DNA from 2 places in the Pseudoalteromonas sp. Bsw20308 genome. Region 2 is predicted to be linked to the other one. Evidence: riboswitches for the same ligand, from Rfam matches in the RefSeq annotation. Region 2 holds a riboswitch; the other holds the start of a gene.
What was found. Region 2 has a riboswitch for lysine ahead of lysC (lysine-sensitive aspartokinase 3). Riboswitches for the same ligand answer to the same signal wherever they lie in the genome.
Positions count from the first base shown of each region.

Region 1 (12,337 bases), 1.7 Mb from region 2:
ATACTTGTAACTGCGTATTTTGTAGTTGCGCTTGTTGGTTTAACCAACGTACTTGATTGAGGCTTTCGGCTACGAATATACGTACTCCGCGCTCAATAAAGTGTTTAATTTGTTTAGGGCTTTTTGCAGGCCCTGTGTTGAGCACGCGCTGTGAGCTAATACCTTGTGCGAGTACTTGCTCAAGCTCACCTTTACTTGCTACGTCAAAATTAAAACCAGCGTTGTCTAAGCTTTGAATAATTTTAGACAGTGGATTTGCTTTTACCGCGTACCACAGTTTTACATCGGTTTGCGCAACTAAACGTGCAAGATGCGTGTTTAGTTGATCTAGGTCGTAAACAAAAAAAGGTGTATCAAGTTGTTGTGTAATTGTATTTACAGCGGTTTTGATAGGCGTGCTCAAAAAGCTCATTATCGTAAAACCTCTTCAAGCAATAACGATGCATCGCTTTTCTCGTCGCGGTATTTAACAATTAACGCACACGACATGCTTAAGCCTTGCTCGCGCGCCCACTCGTTTGACGCAGGGCGAGAGCCTGGTATTACAATCGCGTATTCTGGGATTGGCTCGCCTTTATCTAGTTGGCGCTCGTTTACGCAGTCGTATACCGGAATAGTTGCTGATAAACGCACGCCTGGGGCAAGTACTGCACCTTTTTTAATAACTACACCTTCAACAATAATACAGCCAGCGCCAATAAAGGCGTCGTCTTCTACAACTACTGGGCTTGCACCAATTGGCTCAAGTACACCACCAAGCTGCACTGCAGCACTTAAATGTACGTTTTTACCTACTTGTGCACACGAGCCAACTAATGCGTGGCTATCTACCATTGTGCCTTCGTCGATGTATGCACCAATGTTTACATACGCTGGTGGCATAATAATCGTGCCTTTAGCAACATAAGCACCACGGCGAACACTAGAGCCACCTGGCACCATACGTACGCCATCATCAGTACTAAATTCTTGTGGAGCTAAGTTATGTTTATCAACAAAACCACCTGCAAACTCAGTATTAGTGCCATTTTTGAAGGCATCCAAAATGCCTTGTTTTACTTCTACGTTAGCTTGCCATTGGCCGCTTTCGTTTTGTGATGCTGCGCGTACTGCGCCCGATTCTAAATTATTTAATAGTTCTAACCAGCTCATTATAAAAACCTGTATTTAATGCCAAGATAAAATGGTGTTGTTTGCAGTTGTGATGCAATCGGTTTGAGTTAACTCAAGGTGTGTTAAAGGTGGACGAAGTTGCGGGCTGCTTAAGCGACCTTGCAAATGCATCAATACCTTTACGGGAATAGGGTTTGCAACAGCAAATAGGCTATTAATAGCGCTTGACCACTGGGCAAATAAATTAGGGTGTTGACCACTTAAGCTGCGTTTAACAAACTCGTGAGTTTGTGCGGGCCATGCATTTGCAGCTACCGACACTAAACCTTTTGCGCCAGCTTGAGCAAAATAAGGCATTAGCGCATCGTCGCCACTAAAAATAGCTAAATTAGGCGCAGCTTGGCGATAAGCTTCAAACTGAGCAATGCTGCCGCTCGCTTCTTTTAACGCCCATAAATTTTTATTATTTTGTAAGTTTTGAATTGTTGCCGTTGGAATGCTAACAGCACTTCGACCCGGTACGTTATAAAGCATACACGGGTGAACACTTGCATTAAGTAGGCTTTCAAACCAATGAGTTTGACCTATAGCGCCAGGCTTTGCATAAAGCGGTGAGCCAAATAAAAAGCTATGAATTGGGAGTGTATTACAGTAGTTAACCCACTCAATTTGTTGCTTTAAGTTACTACCGCCAACAGCTACCATGAGTGGTACTGCTGGTTTTAGCTGGCATACGTGTTCTACAATGGCTTGTTGCTCTTTTTGCGTTAGCGCCAAGCCTTCGCCCGTACTGCCAAGTAGCAAAATGCCATTATGCGCCGCTTCTTGATCCCTAACCAGCTTAGTTAACGTGTTGTAGTCAACATCGCGGTGTTGATCAAATGGCGTTACGAGCGCGGTCCACAATGAGTAGTCATTTAAATTGAAGTTGTTGATCATCTCTCACGAACTTATAATTTGTACCAATTTTATTAAAAACGTGATCATTTTATCGATAGCTAATTTAATGCAATTGGTATTATTCGAAGAGTTAAAAAGCTTTATGGAAGGAGCCGCATTAACGTCGTTCGAACTAATAATTCGAAGAGCGAATGGGCTTAAAATAATAGGGCGCACGGCCTTAATATTTAAGACCAGAAGCTCTCCACCAAACTAATAAGCTGCTTGTTATAAGCAGCTATTGGTGACAGTCGCTAGGGTTCAACCTAGTCGCCCGAAATAAACACCTCGCAAAAGTGGTTACTTCTCGGCGTTAATTCCCCTCACGTATGCTCACTGGAGTTTGCGCTCCTAACATACGCTACCTGAATAACGCACCTCTTCTAGCCCTTTGCACCTGTTTGTAGAGTAAAAACTTACAAACCTGCGCAATTTAAATAGGGTAATTGCAGCGATTAAAGCATTTTAGCCGTCTGGGTGTCAAGCGACTAAATGCATATTCATTCATCCATAATGGGAGTGGTTACGTATTGGGTGCTTTTCTCGTACACTAGCAATATAAGTAGTGAGGTATTTAATTAGTATGGAAAAATTTAGCGATATTTATAAGCGAGCGGTAGAGCGAAAAGGCTCCGAAAAAATGCTGAAGTTATTACTTGCAAAACCGTTATCTAAAAAACAACTAAGCACGTTAAGTGACGACGATTGGCTTGAAGAATTTACTCGAAAAGTATTTCAAAGCGGTTTTTATTGGTCAGTCATTAATAATAAGTGGCCGGGCTTTAGAGAGGTTTTTTGGGATTTTAGCGTTGATAAGTTATTAATGATGCCACCCGATATGCTGGAACAAAAAGCTACGGATGAGCGTATTGTTCGTAACTATAAAAAAGTAAAAACAATTACCGAAAATGCTTACATGATCCACGAGATAGCAGGGGAACATGGCAGTTTCAGCCAGTTTATCGCTAATTGGCCAACAGACGATATTATTGGTTTATGGGCGTATTTAAAAAAGCATGGTTCGCGTTTAGGCGGAAATACTGGCCCTTATGCATTGCGAGCACTTGGAAAAGATACTTTTTTATTATCACGCGATGTAGAGAATTATTTGCGTGCGCATAAAATTATAGACGGCGGCTTACAAACTAAAAAGTCACTGAATGCAGCCCAAGCCTTTTTTAATGAAATGCAAAAGCAAAGTGGCTTAAGTATGCAAGAGTTGAGCTTAATTGTTGCTTATGGCGTAGGTGACAACCGTGTTGGTATAAGTCAGCAACAATAGGAATTACCATGAAATTAGTGCCAAGATACACAGACATTGCGGAAAACTTCGCGATTGAAGATTTCCCTGCAAGTGTCGCCTCTCCTCAGTTATTGCTGTGGAACGAGAGCTTAGCAAAAGAGTTTAATATTAACGTTGCGGCTGATTTGCGTGCCAGCACTTTTAGCGGCAACGATAAACAGGCAATTCCTGCAGTAGCACTTGGTTACTCTGGGCACCAATTTGGACATTTTTCACCACGTTTAGGCGATGGGCGAGCGCATTTACTGGGCGCTATTAATGATGATAAAAACCAGTTGTGGGATATTCAATTAAAAGGCTCTGGTGCTACTCTTTACTCAAGAGGAGGGGATGGGCGTTGTGCACTTGGTCCTGCTATTCGTGAATACGTAATGAGCGAGGCAATGCATGCGCTGGGAGTTAAAACCACACGCTGCTTAGCGGTTGTTGGCAGTGGCGAAACGGTTTACCGTAATCCGCCACAAGCAGGGGCTATCGTTACTCGCGTAGCAACGAGCCATATTCGTGTTGGTTCATTTCAATATTTAGCGACGCAAGGCGATGTTGAAGGGCTTAAAAATTTAGCCGATTTAGCTATAGAGCGACACTACCCAGAAATAACCGAGACAGGTTCGCAGCGCTATTTAGCCTTTTTAGGCGCAGTGATTAAAAACCAAGTTAAGCTAATTGTGAGCTGGATGCGTGTTGGTTTTATTCACGGAGTAATGAATACAGATAATACGCTAGTAAGCGGAGAAACCATTGATTACGGCCCATGTGCCATGATGAACAGTTTTGATTTTGATACTGTATTTAGTTCTATTGATAAACAAGGCCGCTATGCATTTGGTAACCAGCCGAATATGGCTAACTGGAACTGTGCCCGTTTAGCTGAAAGTCTTATACCACTAATTCATGACGATGATGAGCAAGCTGTTTCGCTAATGACGCCACATATAAATAGCTTTGCTGAACAGTTTAATACTGAATTTACGGCTATGTGGGCAAAAAAGTTGGGCTTAGTCGGTATTGATGAAAACGATACAAAGTTAGTTGCAGAATTGTTAACATTATTAAAAGTTCATGAACTCGATTACACCAATACCTTTGATGCATTAACCGAGTCGTTAAAACAGGAAGCGCTTATTCCTGAAGCATTAGCGCAATGGGCATGTAAATGGCAAAGCCGGGTTGATGGAAATAGTTATACAGTAATGCGAAAAGCGAACCCTCGAGTAATACCACGCAATCACATCATTGAATCAATTATTACTGACTACAGCGAAATGGGGTCAAGTGCGCTATTAAGTGATTTTTTAAAAGTACTGAGCAATCCTTATAATGAAGTGAATAAGCTTGTCGATTTTCAGACGCCTCCTAAAAGTGATCAGGGGTATCGTACTTTTTGCGGTACTTAACTATTAATTTTAGATGTAAGTTTATGATTATAAATATTCATTTTTCATTTTTAGAAGTGTTCATTGATTGAGCAAAATAAATTCTAGTGTTATCATCCATTTTATAAGGATAAGTAAGTTTTGCTGTGTATAAAAGTGCATTTAACTGAATTGTTCCTGTTTTTATCGCAGGCTATCGATTTATAAAAAAACCACAACTATAAATTATTTGCAGAGTAGGTAATATTTTTAATTTCACCTACAATGGGTGGTTTGATGTCGTTATAGATCATTAAAAAATTTATAAACTTTATTATTCGTTAAGTATTGATTAACAAAGGTTCGGTTAGTCTGTATAAAACAGATTGAGCTAGTATTGATTAGCTACAATTTTTAATTGTTAAAATGGGAAGAAAACAATGAAATTAAAATCACTTACAATCGCAATTGCGTTAGCTGCAACTAGCGTATCTACATTTGCTGCAGATAAAGAAGAAGGTTTCTACATTGGCGCATTTGGTGACTACTATGACGCATCTTGGAAAAACATGCGTGCCCAAGCTGGTCTTGATGTAAATGAATCAACTGGTTGGGGTGTTGAAGCTGGTTACCGTTTCAGTGATTACTGGAGCGCACGCCTAGAATATGCAGACATGGATTTTAATGCTTTTGATAAAGTTGCTGGCAACCGCAACAGTATTGATGGCGAGCGTTACGGTATTGATGCTCTTTATCATTTAAATGGCGGTCCTTTCTACGGTCTTTTCGGTATTAAAGAAATGGACGTAGTAGATGACAATACATTCTTAAATGCAGGTGTTGGTTACCAACATTTCATTACAGATGGTTTATTTGTAAATGCTGAAACAGCTGTATACCAAGGTCTTGACCGTGGTTACACAGATGTAGGCGCTAAAATTGGTATTAACTACTTATTTGGCCAAAACTCAGCACCAGTTGAGCCAGTAAAACCAGCTCCAGAAGTAGTTGAAGTTGCAGTTGCTCCTTCAGACAGCGACAATGATAATATTTTAGATGCTGACGATAGATGTCCAAACACGCCAATGACTGACGCAGTTGATGGCACTGGTTGTACTTTATATGAAGATAAAGAAGTAACTGTAAGCTTATTAGTGACTTTCCCTAATAATACATCAGCAGTATCTACTCAGTACTTAAATGATATCGAAAAAGTATCTGAGTTCTTAAAAGAGTACCCAGGTACAACAGTGCTTTTAGAAGGTCACACTTCAGCTGTAGGTAAAGCAACTTACAATAAATGGTTATCTAAAAAGCGTGCTGATGCTGTAGCTAAGCAACTTGTTGCTGATGGTATTGCTCAAGATCGCATTACTACAGTTGGTTTAGGTGAAGAGCGTCTTAAAAATGATGCAAACACTAAAGCTGCAAACGCAGAAAACCGTCGTGTAGAAGCGCATATCAAAACTATCAAAAACGTTAAAGTTTTACGTTAATTAAATAGTTTGTAATAGAAACCCAGCCAAGAGCCGGGCTATTAAGTCAAACTGTGGCTACCTATACTTTTAGGTAGCCATTTTTATTTTTAGTGCCTTATAAATAAAGGGCTATAGAAAATATAAAACTAAAAAAAACAACAGTAATCGTACGAGGAAGTATTTAAAATCAAAGGCTTACTTGTTTTACAGATAGAAATAATCCAAAACAGGGCCTTTCCCCATACCTCCTCTATAGCTTTTAACTAGAGCTTTTTTTTCCATGTTATAGGTGATCCCACCAGCCAAACAAGATTCTGCTAACACAGGGTTATCTTCAACAAGTTTCAAGTAATTACTTCTAAACCAATTGTTAACTACCTTACGCAATGCTCTTCCTTCATCTCTCCTACTTGTCTTATAGCCATTTATCCATAGAACATTAAGGCAAAATCCTAGGTAGCGAGTTGATTTATAATTTGGGAATCTTTCAAACTCTTTAATTTCGTCATATATGATACGTCTTACTTTATGTAAAATTATCCTCCTAGCTTCTGTATCTTCAGCAAACCTGCTTATTAACTTCCCCCATACCGTATTGTGTTGAATGGTCCAACATGTATCTATTGGAGAACGAACATAAGCCGCTGCATGTATTATTTCAGCGTAAAAGTTTGCAATATTATCGTATAAATTTTTTTGATTTTCGTCTTTGGGCTTAAGAGCAATCAGATGAGGCGTTTTGTCCTGCTTACCCAATAGAGTTGTGAGTTCGTGAGCAAAGCTTATTAAAACTTCAAACTTTTTATATGCATCATTTCGCCAATCTAAATCAGTATTATTGAACTCAGAAATACCAAGACAGAAACTCTTTATATCACTTATGGCCCTATATAAGATAAATGAATGAGCAAACCAATAACCTTGTTTTAAGTAAGACTCAAAAGTTAACAAAACCATATCACAGTATTTGTTGAGTTGTTCTGAATCCCAATCGTCACGCTCTTTATAATCAACATCAAATACAGAGCGATTACCTAGCATATTCAGCAGTTTGTAATTACCGAACATAGATGAACTTAGTGGCTTAATGTAACCTAATAACCCAGAATCGTATCCATGATCTTCATGGTAAATTTGCGAGTTTTTGTTCTTTATCAATTCAGCCGTAATATTTGAAGTTAATGTTGAAAAACTATCAACATGAATGACATCTTCTTTTGATAATGCATCAAACAATACCAATGCCGTATTAGGTGATACATCTGCTATGCACTGGCACATACGTCTATTTGCCAATAGTAGAGCCATATCATTTGCAAAATAGCTAACATGATCGGTTTTTAGTTCTTGAACGACAGCTTCCTGATTATTTGCAAGCTTGACAATATTTGGAATTGATAGTGAAAGTTCATCGCTTAAAATTTTGATTTCTTCAATGTTTCCTTTCAATACTACTCGATATAGTTGCATTGAAAACTTTTTATAATTTTTGCTGGAAAACTTGGGAGGAGAAATAAATGCATACCAAAGCCAAATAATAACTATTGATAGAAATATGATTGCGAAACTGCTTTGCCAAGCAGCTTGTGACATATTCCATGTTACTGTTGGCCATTTTTGAGCAACCCAAAACTCTGTTATTAATGTACCAATGCCAATAGCGGTGATAAGAAAAAATATCGTTTTATTTAGGTTTACAGGAGATACTGATATTCTAAATTTATACCTAAAGTCAGTAATCGTATACACAATCAATAACAGAGCAAGCCCTGTCAGAAATTCAGAAAAACCAAAAATCGTACTAGTAGAGCTACCAGCCTCAACTAAACAAAGTCCTATAAAGTCCCAATTACATTCCATTTAAGCTGCTCCATTAATATTTTTTTAATTACTTTAGTTAGTGGCTGATGTGTTTGGGCTAACCAACCATAAATTCTTTATTAGCACTGAAGCTGAGGATATCAGATGCGCGGTACACATGTTGAGCTATACCTACTCGCTGGGCTGGAGTTGTTGGCTCGTCATTACTTCTTTTATCTTTTAATGACTTTTCGTTTGTACGACAAAAGTTATTATAAACACGCATTATTTCAATTAGCTTGCACATCCACGTAGGGTTATAGCCTGCATATGCATTCCAGCGTTTTGAGTTTGTAGCGCTGGTAACAGGTCGTTCTAGCATGGTAACCAGCCTCCGCAAGATTTGAAACCAGTTATCAACACCATTGAGTGATGTAGACTGTAATATCATTGATGCTTGCTCAATTGAATCAGCATTAATTCCAGTCAACGGCTGTACGGCCACATAACGAGAATTAGGGTTATAGGGTTAATAAGCCACTCTGAGCGCTTACCTAGTTGCGTTACAGGTCGGTCAAACTGTGTCTTCCACATACGTTGCCATAACTGCTTCTCTGATTCATCAGGGTAATCAACTTGCAGGGCTAATGCTCTTGCCTTTAGCTCTTCAGTCATACCAGCGTCTAATAAATTAGCACCACCACTTTTATCGGTAGTTAGAATGTATGCATAAAGTCTATCTTGGGCAATCATATCTTGGAATACAGATGGAAAACCAACTTTAAAACCACTGTCGTTATCTAAAAAATAGATAAAGCTTTCGCAATCACCTAATAAGCTTTTAACCTTTTCAAAATGAGCTAGCGTACTATAAGTTTGATGAACTAAAAGCCCTTTGCGTGGCATTTGTAACGGGACATTGATGAGGTTGTTATCTGTTGGCGATTCAACTTCATCATCCGATAGTACATATTGACCAAAGCGCCTGTAGTACCGAGGTTTATCACCTTCATTCTTTCGCTTATATTCACTCTTGATATAGCCTGAATCAGATGTTGGATCGAAATTCACTGTTGATGCCATTACGTAACCAGATAAGTTATCTACCGTGGATGTATTAACAACCCTAGTAGGCATTGGTGTATGGGTATCATTCCAGTTAGATAAGTAATATTGACGGTCACAGCTTAATATTGGCGCAACCTCTGCGAAGCGACTAGTTAAAGAAGCTTCGTGAAAGCGGCTAAACAATAAAGATTGTTTATAAAAGAAGTCGATCTTATCGTATACAGTTTGAGGATTCAGACCAAGTACATCTGCCTGTCTGTTGACGATACCTTTATTTACGAATGCTAAGTACAGAGGCTCATTTACATCTCTGCGATAATGTTTTTGCTGGGGATCTCGAACTACTGAAAAATTCTTACCGCATGATTTGCATTGATAACGCTGTGAGCCAAGCAAAGGCTGAAGCTCTATCTTAATTTTCGGTTTGCGATTATTAGTACCTTTAGGAACTTTGGGAGTAGCCCACACCCTTGTCTTTCTAGTTAAGCCATTCTTTTTGTAAACATCGGGGTGACTATAAATTCCTTTACCTACATTACAACAACCTTTTAAGCTGTTTGTACATGAAGGCTCTGTGGGGACACCAATAGAATTATTGCGAATGCATTCTTGAACATATGCTCTGTTGTTAATCATTGTGAAGCTTCCATTGCACAACTGGCATGTCAGCACATGTGATTCAATCCTTTTACTATAAGTAAGCTTATAATCATTACCTAAGCCTCTGTGGGGTTTTTTATCAGGCTTTAAGCGTGGATTTTTAGCTGGTATACCAAAATTACCGCAATCAGCATTTTTACAAAAGTTAAGCTGCACCATATGGCCCGTTACAGGGTGTTTGTAGGCGCGTGGTATGGTGATAGCTTTAGGCTCTCTGTGTTTTACTTGTTGAGGAGTATGCTTTAGTGGTTCGATTGAGCTATCTATTAACTTGAAGTATAAAGATGCGGTTAAATTAGCATCAACATATGCGGCATGGATTTTTCTAGAAGATGTATCAATTGAATAACGCCTGCAAGCATTGTTCAAAGAAATTTTATTCACACCTAGAACTTGCTTAGCTAATTCCATAGCACAAGTTACCTGTTTGCAATGTGTGACTAAAGATATATTTTTGCCAATATGACGAAACTCAGACTCTATAAAACCAATATCGAACGATTTGTTGTAAATAACTAAGTGAAAATCTTTTAGAAATGATAGTAAGTTATCAGCGATATCTTCAAATTTTGGTTTACCGATCCGGCTTGCATCAGTAATACCATGAACTTTTAAAGCGCCTTTGTTAGAACTTTTACCAGCCCCTTCAAGGGTTGATTGAATAACTGACCCTGTAGGGTTTCCAGAAACATACTCAATACAAGCAATATCAATGACTCTATGATTGCCATTCTGTGGGCTTAAGCCTGTAGTTTCAGTGTCTAGAAAGACGGTAGGTTCATTTTTCATCTATACTCCTCTAATAAATAGTATAGTGAAAAACTCATAAAATCAAAGTTAAGCTGTTGTTTTATATATATTACTCGTACGAATTAGGTGAGGTATCAATAGCTACAGCCCTTATATTTATAGGATTCTATACAAAAAATGGCTATTCAACTTCTTGAATAGCCACAGTTTGACTTAATAGCCCAGCCAAGAGCTGGGTTTTTTTATGTCTGTAATAAATTAATATTGGTTAATGGTAATGATTATTACTTAACAAGTATTCATGGGAATAGTTTTTACTACAACCACTATTCATAGTATTTATAATCGGTATAATCAGTTGCGTAACTGGATGGATTTTCATCTATCCATAAAAGCTTTATAATTACGCGTTAGAATACTATAAGTATTGGGTAACTTATTTGCGCTTGAAGCGCTACCGGATACTTTCACGTCACCAAGAGGGCAATATTGTGCTACAAGAATATCGTAAACACGTAGAAGAACGTGCCGCGTTAGGTATCGTACCAGCGCCATTAGATGCTCAGCAAACTGCTGATCTTATTGAATTAATAAAAAATCCACCTGCAGGTGAAGAAGAATTCATTTTAGATTTGTTTATTCAGCGTATACCAGCGGGTGTTGACGATGCTGCTTATATTAAAGCGGGATTTTTAGCAGCTATAGCTAAAGGTGAAACTAATTCTCCACTTGTTTCTAAAGAAAAAGCGGCAGAATTATTAGGTACAATGTTGGGCGGTTACAATATCGCACCAATGATTGACCTACTTGATGACGAAACACTTGCACCAATCGTAGTTAAAGGCCTTTCAAATACATTACTTATGTTTGATGCGTTCTACGATGTTGAAGAAAAAGCAAAAGCGGGTAACGCATTCGCTAAGCAAATTATTGAGTCTTGGGCAAATGCGCAATGGTTTACTAATAAGCCAGCTGTTGCTGAAAAGATCTCAGTTACTGTATTTAAAGTAACTGGCGAAACAAATACGGATGACTTGTCACCTGCACCAGATGCATGGTCTCGTCCAGATATCCCACTACATGCTTTAGCAATGCTAAAAATTGAACGTGATGGAATTACACCAGACAAGCCAGGCGAAGTAGGTCCAATCTCTCAGCTTGAAGAATTAAAAACTAAAGGCTTACCACTTGCTTATGTAGGTGATGTTGTTGGTACTGGTTCTTCTCGTAAGTCTGCAACTAACTCTGTACTTTGGTTTATGGGCGATGATATCCCGTTCGTACCAAACAAGCGTGTTGGCGGTGTATGTCTAGGTAATAAAATTGCGCCAATCTTTTTCAACACAATGGAAGATTCAGGCGCATTACCAATCGAGTTAAATGTTGATGAACTTAACATGGGCGAGCAAATCGACATTTACCCGTACGAAGGTGTTGTTAAGCAACATGGTACAGATAAAGTAATCTCTACTTTTGAGCTTAAATCTGATGTAATTTTAGATGAAGTTCGTGCTGGTGGTCGTATTCCACTAATCATTGGTCGTGGTTTAACTGATAAAGCACGTACATCACTTGGTCTAGCTCCAACTGACGTATTTAAAGTACCAACAGCAACAGAAGTATCTGACAAAGGCTTCACACTAGCGCAAAAAATGGTTGGTAAAGCATGTAACGTTGCAGGTATTCGCCCAGGTCAATACTGTGAGCCTAAAATGACAACTGTTGGTTCGCAAGATACAACAGGTCCTATGACACGTGATGAACTTAAAGATCTAGCTTGTTTAGGTTTTTCTGCAGATTTAACCATGCAGTCTTTCTGTCATACATCAGCTTATCCTAAACCTATCGATGTAAACACTCACCATACGCTT
Region 1 covers NZ_CP013138.1:288,137-300,473, forward strand. Annotated here, with positions in the region: gene D172_RS01225 (PLP-dependent decarboxylase) at 1-412, opposite strand, end outside; gene D172_RS01230 (2,3,4,5-tetrahydropyridine-2,6-dicarboxylate N-succinyltransferase) at 412-1,152, opposite strand; gene dapA (4-hydroxy-tetrahydrodipicolinate synthase) at 1,168-2,052, opposite strand; lysine riboswitch at 2,243-2,443, opposite strand; gene D172_RS01240 (DNA-3-methyladenine glycosylase I) at 2,636-3,334, shown strand; gene D172_RS01245 (protein adenylyltransferase SelO) at 3,343-4,752, shown strand; gene D172_RS01250 (OmpA family protein) at 5,151-6,206, shown strand; gene D172_RS01255 (hypothetical protein) at 6,393-8,048, opposite strand; gene D172_RS01260 (hypothetical protein) at 8,107-8,478, opposite strand; gene D172_RS01265 (exonuclease domain-containing protein) at 8,475-10,505, opposite strand; gene acnB (bifunctional aconitate hydratase 2/2-methylisocitrate dehydratase) at 10,958-12,337, shown strand, end outside.
Region 1: it holds a riboswitch for lysine, as region 2 does, so the genes downstream of both, dapA (4-hydroxy-tetrahydrodipicolinate synthase) here and lysC (lysine-sensitive aspartokinase 3) in region 2, are expected to answer to the same signal.

Region 2 (12,337 bases):
GTTTGTGTCTGTTTTTGCAGACGTAAAGCTTGCTTACGTAACGGGCATTGCCCGTCAATAAGGTTCACAAAGACGGTAAAAGTCGCTGGACTCTAAATAATTAAAAGCTGCTCTTTTCACGCGAGCAAGCTCTGCGTCTACCGCCAAAGTGTAGGTTTGTGTCTGTTTTTGCAGACGTGAAGCTTGCTTACGTTACTAGTTACCAGCTATACGTTGCGCTTAACGTATATTGCTCACCGCGCCCTGGTGTACCTGGTATTTCTTCAAACGACTCATCCCATAAGTTATCTGCCGCTAGGGTGATAAATAAATTACTCAACTGTGGCGGCGTTATTTTAAGGGTTAGCTGGGTAAATAACGCGTTGTCATTGCCGTTTCTAAGTGCATTTTTGTGTTGTGTACGCCATTCGTTATCTATTCTAAATTCTAAAATATCAGTTGGGTTGTACACGGCGCCAAGTGTTAAACGGTGATCAGGAAAGTTTAACGCGTAAAAACTGGCATCAATATCGGCTGCGCCGTAGTTTTCTGATTTATGTAAATAGGTGTAGCTTGCTATAAGTTTTGCTGTATCAAAGTGCTTAGTCGCTAAAAATTCAACCCCTGCAGTATCAATATCAACTGGGTTTGCAAAGCGCGCTGAAGTTGAATCAAAATTAAAGGTCCAATCGGTTAAGTTATTATCTTTTCGATAAAAAATAGCCGAGTTTAACTGCCAGGTTTGTTCTTCAAGTAATAAACCTAGCTCCAAGTTTGATGTGGTTTCGCGCTCAAGGTTGTAGTTACTTCTAAATAACCCGCCTGAATCACTGCCGCCAATGGCTGTGTAGCCTGCAACTTGACTCGCTTGCGCGTATGATAAGTAAAGGGTTTGTGCTGTGCCGTCACTATTTTGGGTGTTTAAGGTTATGTCACCAATAGCTGATACTTCAGCATCATCACGATTTGTATCGTCATAGGCTGCGCCTAAACGAAAGGTAAGTTGTTTATTATCCTCAAGCGCCATTTTGTATTCAGGCAATACGCTTAATTTATAATACTTACGAGAGGTAAAGTTGTTTTCAAGCGTGGTAGATTCAATTGAGTCGTCAATAAACTGTGCTGAATAATTTACAGCAAATACATCGCTTTGAGCATGATGCCCCGATAGCGCTAACGACTTAACTTCACTTTTGTGAAACGCTTCAAAAGCGCTTGGATTTTCGCGAGAGTAAATATAGTGATCGTCATGGGTACGATAATAAGCAGATACTTCAAAGTTGCTGTTATCAGCGTAGTTTTGCTTGTGATTAAGCATCCAAAGACGGGTTTCTAAATCTTCAGTTTCGTTAACGCCAAAAGGGGTGTACAAATTTGGCCAACCAAAAAACTTATCTTGTGAGCCAAAAAACAAATCTGTTTGGCTGTGCTCGCTTGCTAATTGCACGCGAGCTGAGGCGCGCGAGAAGTCATGATCGCCATTATCAATGGTGCCATCACTTTGCGAATGAGAATACTCACCTTCAAAGCCCAGAGTATAGTTAGCTAAGCTATCAAGTTGTGTGTTTTTAGCAGCGTGAATACTTTGCAAATTAAAGTCGTTTGTACCAGTACCAAGGGATACACTACCGCCAGTAATAATCGGTTTCCAACCAAACGAAACTGTACCTACAGAGCTATTCATACCGTAAAGTGCGTTATCGGCACCGGTTAAAACATCTGGGCCGGTTAGCATTTGCGGTGCAATGGGTATTTCAGCAAAATAATGCCCAGATTGCGGGTCAAGTAGAGTAGCGCTTCCTACTCTAAAACCGGTGTTTTCGAAAATACCGCCGCGTATAGTTACATCAGCTTGCGCCTCAGCCATATTACGCGATTGAAGGTCAACACGAGGGTCATATTCTAAATTAGAAATAGGCGAGTCGAATGTACCTACTGGCAACTTATTTGCAGTGGGTGAGGCCTCAACCGTTATTTTCTCGATTGGTGACTCATCAGATAGCGTATTAGCATTAGCAAATGCAGTAACGCTGTATAATATTGCAGGTATTATAATGTGTGGTTTGCGATTCATGTGTTTCTCGTCATTTTTTATTTGTAGCTGCGGTTACAATTAATTTCAAAGCTTATATTTGAGCATGATAAAATAACTAAATGTAACAGCAGTCATTTTGTGCGCGATTGTACATTAATTTGTTAATAACTGCATTTGATAACCATTTACGTAATACCGGCTTTATTAAAAACATGGTCATTCTATCGTATTAAATAGCGCACTCACTGCGTTAAAAATTATTTATATAGAACAACTATATGTCATAATTTTCGCCTTGTTATTGCGCTATTTTCTTGGCGCTATAATAGAACACTATTTTAATGCAATCGGTATAATTACTTATTAGGTAACATTTATAATGGATACGACACAACAAAATACTATTTACTTTGCTGGTGGCTGCCTGTGGGGTGTACAAGAATTTTTAAAGCACTTACCTGGTGTAATAAGTACTGAAGCAGGGCGCGCTAATGGTACAAGCAAAACCACTAACGGCGAATACGATGGTTATGCCGAATGCGTAAAAGTCATTTTTGATTTAAAAGTCGTTAGCCTAAATAAGCTGTATGACTACTTTTTTGAAATTATTGACCCGTATAGCATTAATAAACAAGGGGATGATGTAGGCCCTAAATACCGCACTGCCATTTATAGCAAAAGCCAAAGCCATTTAGACGCAGCAAGCAATTATATAAACAAGCGCAGTGATGCCGATAAAATTGTGGTAGGGGTAGAGCTGCTAACTAACTACGTGCCAAGCGATCCTGAGCATCAAGACCGATTAACTAATCACCCTGATGATTACTGCCATATACCGCTTGAGTTACTGCATAAGTATAAATCGTAAATTTAACGCGGTGTTTTTTTGTAGACGTGCAGCTTGCTGACGTGACGAGCGCAGCTCGTAATTACTTAAGTCTGTAAGCCCAAAAATACACATCCACAAAAAAGCTCACGAACTGTGAGCTTTTTTAAAACTTACTTATAGCTAATTTTAACTTACTGCTGCTTTTGCGGCGGGAAGTTACTTAAAATTTCGCTCACTGTTTTATTAATTGATGCTTCACGTTGTTCTGGCGATTGATTTTTCTTTAATCGGCCTTCTTTTGCGCCGCGCCATACTAGCTGGTTAGATTCACGATCCACAATATCAATAATCAGTGTACCCACTTCGTATTCACGCGCAGTTGTATCGCGTTGAAAACCAGTACCCCAATAACCCCAATGCGGGCGGTAGTTTACATTAAATGTATCTACTTCAAGCTCTTTGTCTACCGATGCATGATAGTTAACAAGTACATCAGCATTTGCTGCATCAACTAATCTCATACCTAGTGTTTGGCTCAGTTCTGCGTTAACAGCAGTGCGAACACGTTTTTCCATTAGGCCATTAATTTGGTAGTTATTTGTGTCTTTAGTTAGGCTGGCGTTTTCTACCCAAGCAAATGTTTTAAAATTACTAAAGTTGGCTGATTTATCGTAATCCCAATCAGGGGTTTGTGTACAGGCTGTAAGTAGTGCTAGCGCTGCAACAATAAGTATATTTTTCATTACGTTTGCTCCAATAAAATGCATTAATTTAAAATAACACACATCGTTTAAATGTGTATTATTTAAACGTCCTATATTTTAGTTTAGTTGGTTTGCCTTAACGGCCAATTAATTGTGTTCAACTTCAATCCAATCTTTTTCATCCACCCAGTTTTGTGCACCGTCTTTTACCGAGCGAATCGGCACAATGTAGTCACAACTTATTTGTGGCTTAACTGAGGCAAATATAGGCACAAAACCAAAGCTTAGTGCGGTTTCTATAATCGCTTTTTGATTTTGCGGGTCAATGTCGGCCGCTTCATCTATGTAAATAGGTATACGGTATAGGTTTTGTTCTTGATCGCTTAATAAGTAACGAATAAACAACATGCCACACAATAACTTAATCGTAATACGTGTGCCATTTGAACCCGCCGAATCTATTTTTTCAAAGTGTTCGGTTTCACCTGCGCGGTTAACCACTTCAAATCGGATATCAAATAAATCGGTAAGTGTTAAGCCCGCTTTATCTGATGCGAGTTTAATTAAGTGATCTTTCGCTTCGTTTACCGCGCTTTCGCTGTACGGTTCTTGGCTCAGTAAATCAAGTGTGTCACCTTGCTCAAATTGATGCGACGTGCTGATAATGGTGTCTATACTATCAACCAGCATTTTGCGCGGTATGACGTTAATTTTAAACGCTTGCAGGTTTGAAATACGGTGCTGGCTTATGCCTTTATTAAAGCTGTTCATTTCGCGTCGAAGTCGGTCTAAATCTTCTCGCAAGCCTTTAATAGTTGCGGCCACTTCGGTAAGCGCAACGCGTGCTTGGCGCTCAACAGCATCGCGTTCGTTTTCAATATTATGAAAGGCGCTTATTAGCTTTTGGTATTTAGTGTATTCGTCATTTTCGTTGTCGAATTTAGTAATACCCGCGTTATATACATGCAAATAGGTATTACGCACGTTTATGTCAAAATTACGCAGTTCTTGGCAGTCTTTATTAAAGTGATGAACAAGGTCGCTTAAGTTATCAAAGTCGACCGTAATATCAATCATGTACGGGGTTACTTTACCACTGTATAAATCAAGCGTGTGGTCAATTCGCTCGCTTTTAACTTGGCGTAAGCGCTCAGTTTGGCGATTAATTTGCTCTTGTTTCGATTTAATTAACGAGCGACGATCGGCAATTGAGCCACTATTTTTTTGAATATCTTGCAGGTAGTCGTCAACTTGTTCGCGCTCAGCTAATAACTGCTCTTTTAGCATGGCTTGCGCTTCAACCGATTGCTGCATTACATCAAACTGCTCTAAGCGTTTTAGGGCGCTCTCTGCACTCATAAGCTCATCGTATAACGCGTCTTTTTCTTTTTGCTTGTCGGCAACGTTTGCAGCAACATCGCGTTGTTGCTTAAACTCTTTAAGTGAATGCTCAAGTGCATTTAACTGAGCGGTTAATTGCTCTTTATTTTCGCCGCTTTGCATTTGCACAGGCGAGAGCTTTTTAAGCTTAATGCTCGCACCTGGTAGCGTTAATACGCCGCCTTTAACGTTTTCGCTAAGTAGCGATAAAAATTCACCAAACGCGTCTTCGTCATCAATGGTTATATCGCCATTAGTGGTGGTTGCAAACGATAGAATATCTGGGTTTAAAATGCGCGATATTTCTTCTACTTCTTTTAACGAGAGGTCTTCGCGCATGCGGGTAAACAAATTAAATTCAAGATTTTTAAGTTGCAGCTTTAAGCTCTTAATTTGTTTTTGTGTTTCGCTAATGCGGTAGTCAAGCGTGTGCAGGCTTTGCCCTTGTGCGCTAGTTATAGAGTGCGAAAGCGACTCGTAATCTTGCTTTAACTGAGTCAGGCTGGTTTTAAGCGTGGCTTTATTTACTAGTTCAAACTCGCTTTTAAGCGCATCGTAATCTAAAAACCACTGCTCAATTTGAGTTTGTCTACGCTCTATATCACGCGATTGCTGTACGTATAGGCTTTGCTTTTGCTCAAACTCGTGTTTTTCGTGCTCTATATCTTCAAGCGCTATACCCAGCTCATTAAGTTGCGATTCTTGATAGGTATCAAAATCAATCAGTGCTTGGTCAATTTTAGGTGCGTATGCGGCTAATTTACCTTTAAGCACGGTTTGGTTTTCAAGCATTGATTCAAGCGCTGCTATTGGCTCTTGCATTGACTCAAGGGCTTTTAATTCGCGTTTTGAGCGATTTACTTTATCAAACGAGCGACGCCATACTTCATAAAAGTCGACTTTAGAGTTCGACATATGACGTTCAAACACACGCAGCATAAAGCGTTTTACGTCGCTTGCGCCCAATTTATGTAAGTTAAGAATACGTCTAAATATTTCTTTATAAATAGAGGAGTCTTGCACATTATTAAGCGGGATCATTTTTAAGTTAATGTCGCCGTCAAATGGGGTTGCGCCGCCAGTCAATAGCGCGTTTAACTCTTGTGCTTTTAACTCAATAGGGTTGTAGTTAAGCGATTTTAAATGGTTGAACAGCTTGGTAAATTTAATAATAGTTTTACCTTGCGTATACTGCTCTAAATCAAGCTTTCCTTGATAACAAAAGTACTGATGCGCGTAACCGGCAATTTTACCAAGTCCCGCAACGCCTATTACTACCGAGCCATGAGGCAAGTTAGCTTCTAGTAAAATGTACGACTGATCGGATGAAAAATAAAACTTACGGGTTTCATCTAAATCGTGTCCGTCCCATTCTGTTAAGCGTAAATCGTTAATAAGCGGGAACTGCAGGGCGTTAATAACCGAGCTTTTACCTGTGTTATTGGGCGCGCAAATAGAGCTGCTTTTATCAAGCGGGATCACACATTTTGCATAGCCTGCGGTGTTAAGTAGGGCGAGTTTACTTAGTCCGTATAGATTTTTCATTCCTCGTCCTCTGTAATGTAAGTTTCTTCGTTTACTTCCATGAGTGCATCTATGTAGCGGTGAATTGGCGCTTGTAGCAGAAAGCCGCCTTCTACTTCACGGGCTAAACCTAGGCGCACCATGCGCAGGTAAACGTCTTTGCGCAAATCAGATCCCGAAAATATCTCAAGCTGATCAAACAAATGTTTGTTAATTTGCACCAGCGTTTGCATAAGCTCTAAATCGTTTACGTCGTCAAACAATGCACGCATTGGATCTTTACCCGTATTGGCGTAGTGCTCAATTAAAATGTAAATGGTGAGCGCGATAGCGCGAGATATTTTGCCCATATTTGGCGTGCTTTCGTCGCTACCAAAATAATAAAAGCCACGGCTGTCGTGTTTTAAATCGTTACCTAGGGCGGTAAATAGGGCGGTGTAGTCTTCTATGTGCTGGTCAAGCTCTTGCCACATTACGTTGTCTTGCTCGCAAATGTGATAACCCGCTACTAATTTTTTATTAATGGCTTGTAGATGAGTTAGCTCGTCTAAGTTTATGTGTGTCATGGTTTATTTACCTGCCTTTGGATCTGGCTGAGGCTCTGAATTAAATGGATATAAAGAAAAGTGCTGACCGGCAATTTTTACGCGGGCTTTTTCATCGCTTTGAATTATTTTAATATCGCTGTCGCTGACTAATTTTTGATACAAAAATAGCATTTCATCGGCATCGAGATCTGGATAGCTTTCGTCTAAAAATTGCAGCAAGGGCTGCGGCTTTTTGCGTTTTTTATTAAAGCGCTTAGCAAAGCTGGTTTTAACATCGTTGTAGTCAGGAATATTAGGTGTAACAAATGCAGGCACGTCTTGCTGGTCAGGCAATTGGTATTCTTCGTGTTCAAATTCAACCAAGCTTGCCATGTAAGCCACGATATGGCGTTGCTGACCAAGCGAATATCGCTGCGCGTCGCTTACAAAATGTGGTTGCACAGCACTTAGCATATTGTCTACACCATTTTTACGTACAAGCCCAAGTACTTTGGCTGCTTGGCGAGTAATTAAGTTATTACGGCGTAGCTCCTCACGTAGTGGCATAAGCATATCGGCACTTTTACGTAAGCTTTCTCGGCCCATTAAATGCATTTCGAGTATACGGGTACGTAATTGCTCCAACATGCGTTTGTCGTTATACGCTTTACCCGAGCGTTCAATATGAATAATTTGCTTACTTATTTGCTCTTCAATGAGGATAAAACACGCATGAAACTCACCGCGAATATCAACCATTTCAAGCATTGGCTCTATGTATTCGTCAAAGGCTTCTATTACCGCTTTATAACGCTTTTGCAGCGATTGCACCGCATTATTTGATTTGGCTTGTTCAACTATATTTAAAATAGCGTTTTCGTTGTGCGTATAGAGCTTCATTATTTTACGCACCCGATCATCCATAATACGGCTGTAGCGGCGTAAGTCGTCAAAGTCTTCTATTTCGCCAGCGTTATCTAGGCGATTACCTAAACGAGCTAGGTCGTCGACTAATACGCTAATTTCTTGCGCTAAGCCTAAATGCTCTTCTTGCAGTAAAAAAGTAGCAAAATCGGCAATAGCACGATTTATTTCAAGCTGAGAGGATTTAGCCAGCGGAATTAAAATATCTTGGTTTAACAAACGATTTGTTTCTTTATAAATGCGTTCGTTTGACCACGTAGGCTGCTTTTGCTTAATCGCGTTTTGTACGTCTTTTAGGCTAAAGTCAGCCATTTTAAAACGTTTAAATAATAGCGCTAATACACCCCAATGTTCGGTTATGGTGTTTAGCAGCTTTTTAGCTGGGATCATAAGGGGTTACAACATCCTAGTATTTTATTATTGAGTTCTTTTAGAAGACTCATTATTACGTATTTTTAATTAACCTTGTCTGTATATAGTATTCGTTTTTAAGACCATTTAATAATAGTTTTTGCATAGAGGCAGTGCTAAAATTCGCGCCGAAAATAGGCACATGAAATGGAATGTTATTTGTGTGTTCTTTAAAACTATATCAAAGGTTGTTTAACTACCATGGTTTCCTCGATTATTCTAACCCTGATAGCGATTGCATTTTTACTGATCGTTATAGAAGATATAATCCATGTAAATAAAGCTAAAACCACGCTGTTTTTTGGTACGCTTTGCTGGATTCTTCTTTTTATATACCCTCTACACGGGCAAAGCCCCGATACGATTCAACACCTCCTAAACGAAAATATTTTAGAAATTGCCTCTCTATGGCTATTTTTAATGGCTGCAATGACCTTTGTCGCGTATTTAAATTCAAAGGGGTTTATAGAAAATATTGTGCACCGTGTTATGCCAAAAAGTATTAGCGAAAAAAAGCTCATGTTTTTGGTGGGTGGTTTTGCATTTTTGTTTTCGTCGATTTCAGACAATGTAACAGCTACGCTTATATCGCTTGCGGTTGTTATGTCGTTAAAACTTGAACCTAAAAAGCTCATTAAATACGCCACGCTTATTGTATTTGGTGTTAACTCAGGTGGGGTATCGCTAATAACAGGTGACGTAACTACACTGATGATATTTTTAGATGGCAAAGTAACCATTGCTCATTTATTACTACTTATAGCGCCAGCTCTTGCAAGCGTTATGCTGCTAGCTGCGTTACTGTCTATCGGTATGAAAGGGCGTGTTGAGTTTGCTGGTGCAGGTAAAACCCGCATTGAAAAAACCGACATTACCATCGCCGTTATATTTTTATCTACCGTAGTGAGCACACTTATGCTGAGTGTAGTTTACAGCGTACCGCCTTTACTCACCTTCTTGTTTGGCTTATCAGTGATGTTTTTAGTAGCGCAATTTTTAATGCGCAAAAAAGACATTAACAAAGACATAATCGATTTTGTTCGCGATATAGAATACGACACATTATTGTTTTTTGTAGGTGTACTTTTACTTGTAGGCGCATTAAAAGAAATTGGTATGTTGAGTAAATTTACCGACCTATACACGGTAATGGCACCAGAATACGCAAACTACTTAATGGGCATATTATCAGCAGGGGTCGATAACGTACCGCTTACCGCTGCATTATTAAAAGCCGATATAGTAATGAGCCAACAACACTGGTTGTCGTTTACGTATGCAACGGGCGTGGGTGGTTCAATGCTTATTATTGGTTCGGCTGCGGGCATTATTGCCATGAGTAAAGTTAAAGCGCTTACCTTTATGAGCTACTTGCGTTTATCGCTGCATTTATTAATTTGCTATACGGTTGGATATGCGGGCTCGTATTACATGGGCAGTTTTATTTAACTCATAAATTATTAAATGCTTGACAGCTAGACGTCTAAACGATAACTTTCAAAGCCCCGCTACTTAGTGGGGTTTTGTTTTATTAGCCACTGGTTAATAAAGCATTCAGAAGAGGTGCGATACTTAGGTACTTAATGTTAGGCGACGAAAGCCGATGATCATTAAGGAGGGAAGTACTCGCCGAGGAAAATAATGATACGTCGTCATTGTTTTTCGGTTTATGGGGCTGAATCCTCAAAACTGTCACCAATATAGGTGGAGAGCTTCTGGCAGTGGACTTATCTTCAAGCATTCCTTTGCCAAGTTCTTCTTGTTTTATTGCGGTTTGGATACCGCGAAAGGAGACTAAATGACTACCCAATCAGTGCCACAAACTGTATCAGGCGCAAAATCAGATTACATCGTTGCCAAATTTGGCGGAACCAGTGTTGCAAATTTTGAAGCGATGAGTCGCTGTAGCGAAATTATTGTTGCAGATAAAAGCGTACGTATTGTTGCCGTGAGCGCCAGTGCCGGCGTAACTAATCACTTAGTTGCACTGTGTAAATCAAGCATTACCTCAAGTGAGCGCCAAGAACACATAAACGGCGTGCTTGCTATTCAGCAAACTATTTTAGATGAATTATCGCTAGATGCCGATTTAGCGGTTGGCTTTAACGAAACCTTAAAAGCATTTCAAACATTGGCTCAAGAGCCACTAACAACCGATCAGCAACACGACGAGCTACTTAGCTTTGGTGAGCGTTTATCGTCGTATTTATTTGCTCAGGTGCTGCGTTTACAAGGTTTAAATGCCGATCGCTTTGATGTGCGCAAGGTGCTTAAAACCGACAGCCAATTTGGTAAAGCAACGCCCAATGTTGCAGCCACAGCGCAAGCCGCTAAAGAACATTTAATTCCGTTATTAGACGCTCAAGTAATTGTGACTCAGGGATTTATTGGTAGTGACGAATACGGTCACACCACAACGCTAGGACGTGGTGGTTCAGACTACAGCGCTGCATTATTAGCAGAAGCGATTAACGCTAAAAGTGTGCATATTTGGACCGACGTAGTGGGCATTTTTAGCACTGACCCGCGTTTGTGCGCAAAAGCGACGCCTATTGCACGCTTAAGTTTTGACGAAGCCGCTGAAATGGCAACCTTTGGCGCAAAAGTATTGCACCCAGCGACTATTTTACCAGCAAGCCGTAGCCACATTAACGTGTTTGTAGGTTCTAGCCGCGAGCCTGAGCGTGGCGGTACGTGGATTGAGCGCGAAAAATCGCAGCAACCAGGTATACGCGCAGTAACACAACGTAAAAACCAAATTTTGCTTACGCTTAAAAGCCCAGAAATGCTCCTAGCAAGCGGCTTTTTAGCACGCGTATTTACACTATTAAGTGAATACAATATATCGGTAGATTTGGTAACCACATCAGAAATCAGCGTAGCTATAACCCTTGATAATGCGCAAAACGCATCGCGCCCAGAGCTTGATCAAGAATGCCTAGATAAGCTTGCAGAGTTTTGTCATGTTTCGGTAGAAAACAACTTAACATTGGTGGCACTTATTGGCTCTGAGATTCAATTACGCCAACACGAAATGAACTTAATGAGTGTACTAAAAGATTTTAACATTCGATTAATTTGTCACGGTGCAAGTAAACACAACTTGTGCTTTTTAGTAGAGCAAACTGAGTCAGATAACGTAGTACAGTCTATCCATAGCCGTTTATTAGAAAACGATTTTGCTGCGTAAATAACCGTTATTCAGGAAGATTAACTAGTAAAGTTACCTAGTAAAATCACTTAACAAAATCAGTTAATAAAAAGCATCGCCAGTCGGTGCTTTTTTTATGCACCACACTTACATCAAAACAAACATTGCTGTCATTGCTATCAACTACAGTAACGCGATTACTGCTAGCACTCAGCTTTGCACTATTTAATTCGTCAAATACATTGGGGCTAAGTAATTTTGCAATAGGGCGGCTGGTGGCTTTAGCAAGTGACTCTTTTAATGTCCAAATTCTAAAAAACGTATCTGCTTGGGCTTGGGTATTAGTAGGCTTGGTGATAAGTGTAATTTCATCATTATGATAAAAATGCTTAGCGAGCTTTTCAAACGGGCGCTTTAGGCTTACTTTTTCAATATCAAAACCAAACTCACTTTTATCAAGATTTAGCGCGACCCCAACTAAACCATGCGAATGCGAAATACAGGTATTTATAACATTACCATTTACATGTATTTGCAGCTTTGAGCTTGCTTCATCAAATTCGGTACTCATTTTATTAAGGGGTACGTGCGTATGTTGCGGCTGCGTTACTTTAATAAGGTGTTTTAACAATAACCGCGTAGCTAAATACTCTTGCTTAGCTTGTGGGCTTTTGCGGCGGTTTATAATGGTTAACTCAAATGAGCTTAAGCAGTCGGGCAAATTAAAGTCACTAAGCTCAAGTGTTTTAGCATTAAATAATAAAATACTGTTACTCGCTAAAGACAAATTTGCCAATTGAGTTGAAGTAATACTCAAGGCGTTTTTAAAATAGTGTTCAGTCATAAAAGCCCTAAAGCAAAAGAAGTCGCTGA
Region 2 covers NZ_CP013138.1:2,485,482-2,497,818, reverse strand. Annotated here, with positions in the region: gene D172_RS10785 (TonB-dependent receptor plug domain-containing protein) at 200-2,053, opposite strand; gene D172_RS10780 (peptide-methionine (S)-S-oxide reductase) at 2,394-2,882, shown strand; gene D172_RS10775 (DUF4136 domain-containing protein) at 3,035-3,586, opposite strand; gene D172_RS10770 (chromosome segregation ATPase) at 3,695-6,472, opposite strand; gene D172_RS10765 (condensin complex protein MksE) at 6,469-7,017, opposite strand; gene D172_RS10760 (hypothetical protein) at 7,021-8,292, opposite strand; gene nhaD (sodium:proton antiporter NhaD) at 8,515-9,762, shown strand; lysine riboswitch at 9,864-10,036, shown strand; gene lysC (lysine-sensitive aspartokinase 3) at 10,112-11,503, shown strand; gene D172_RS10745 (4'-phosphopantetheinyl transferase family protein) at 11,550-12,308, opposite strand.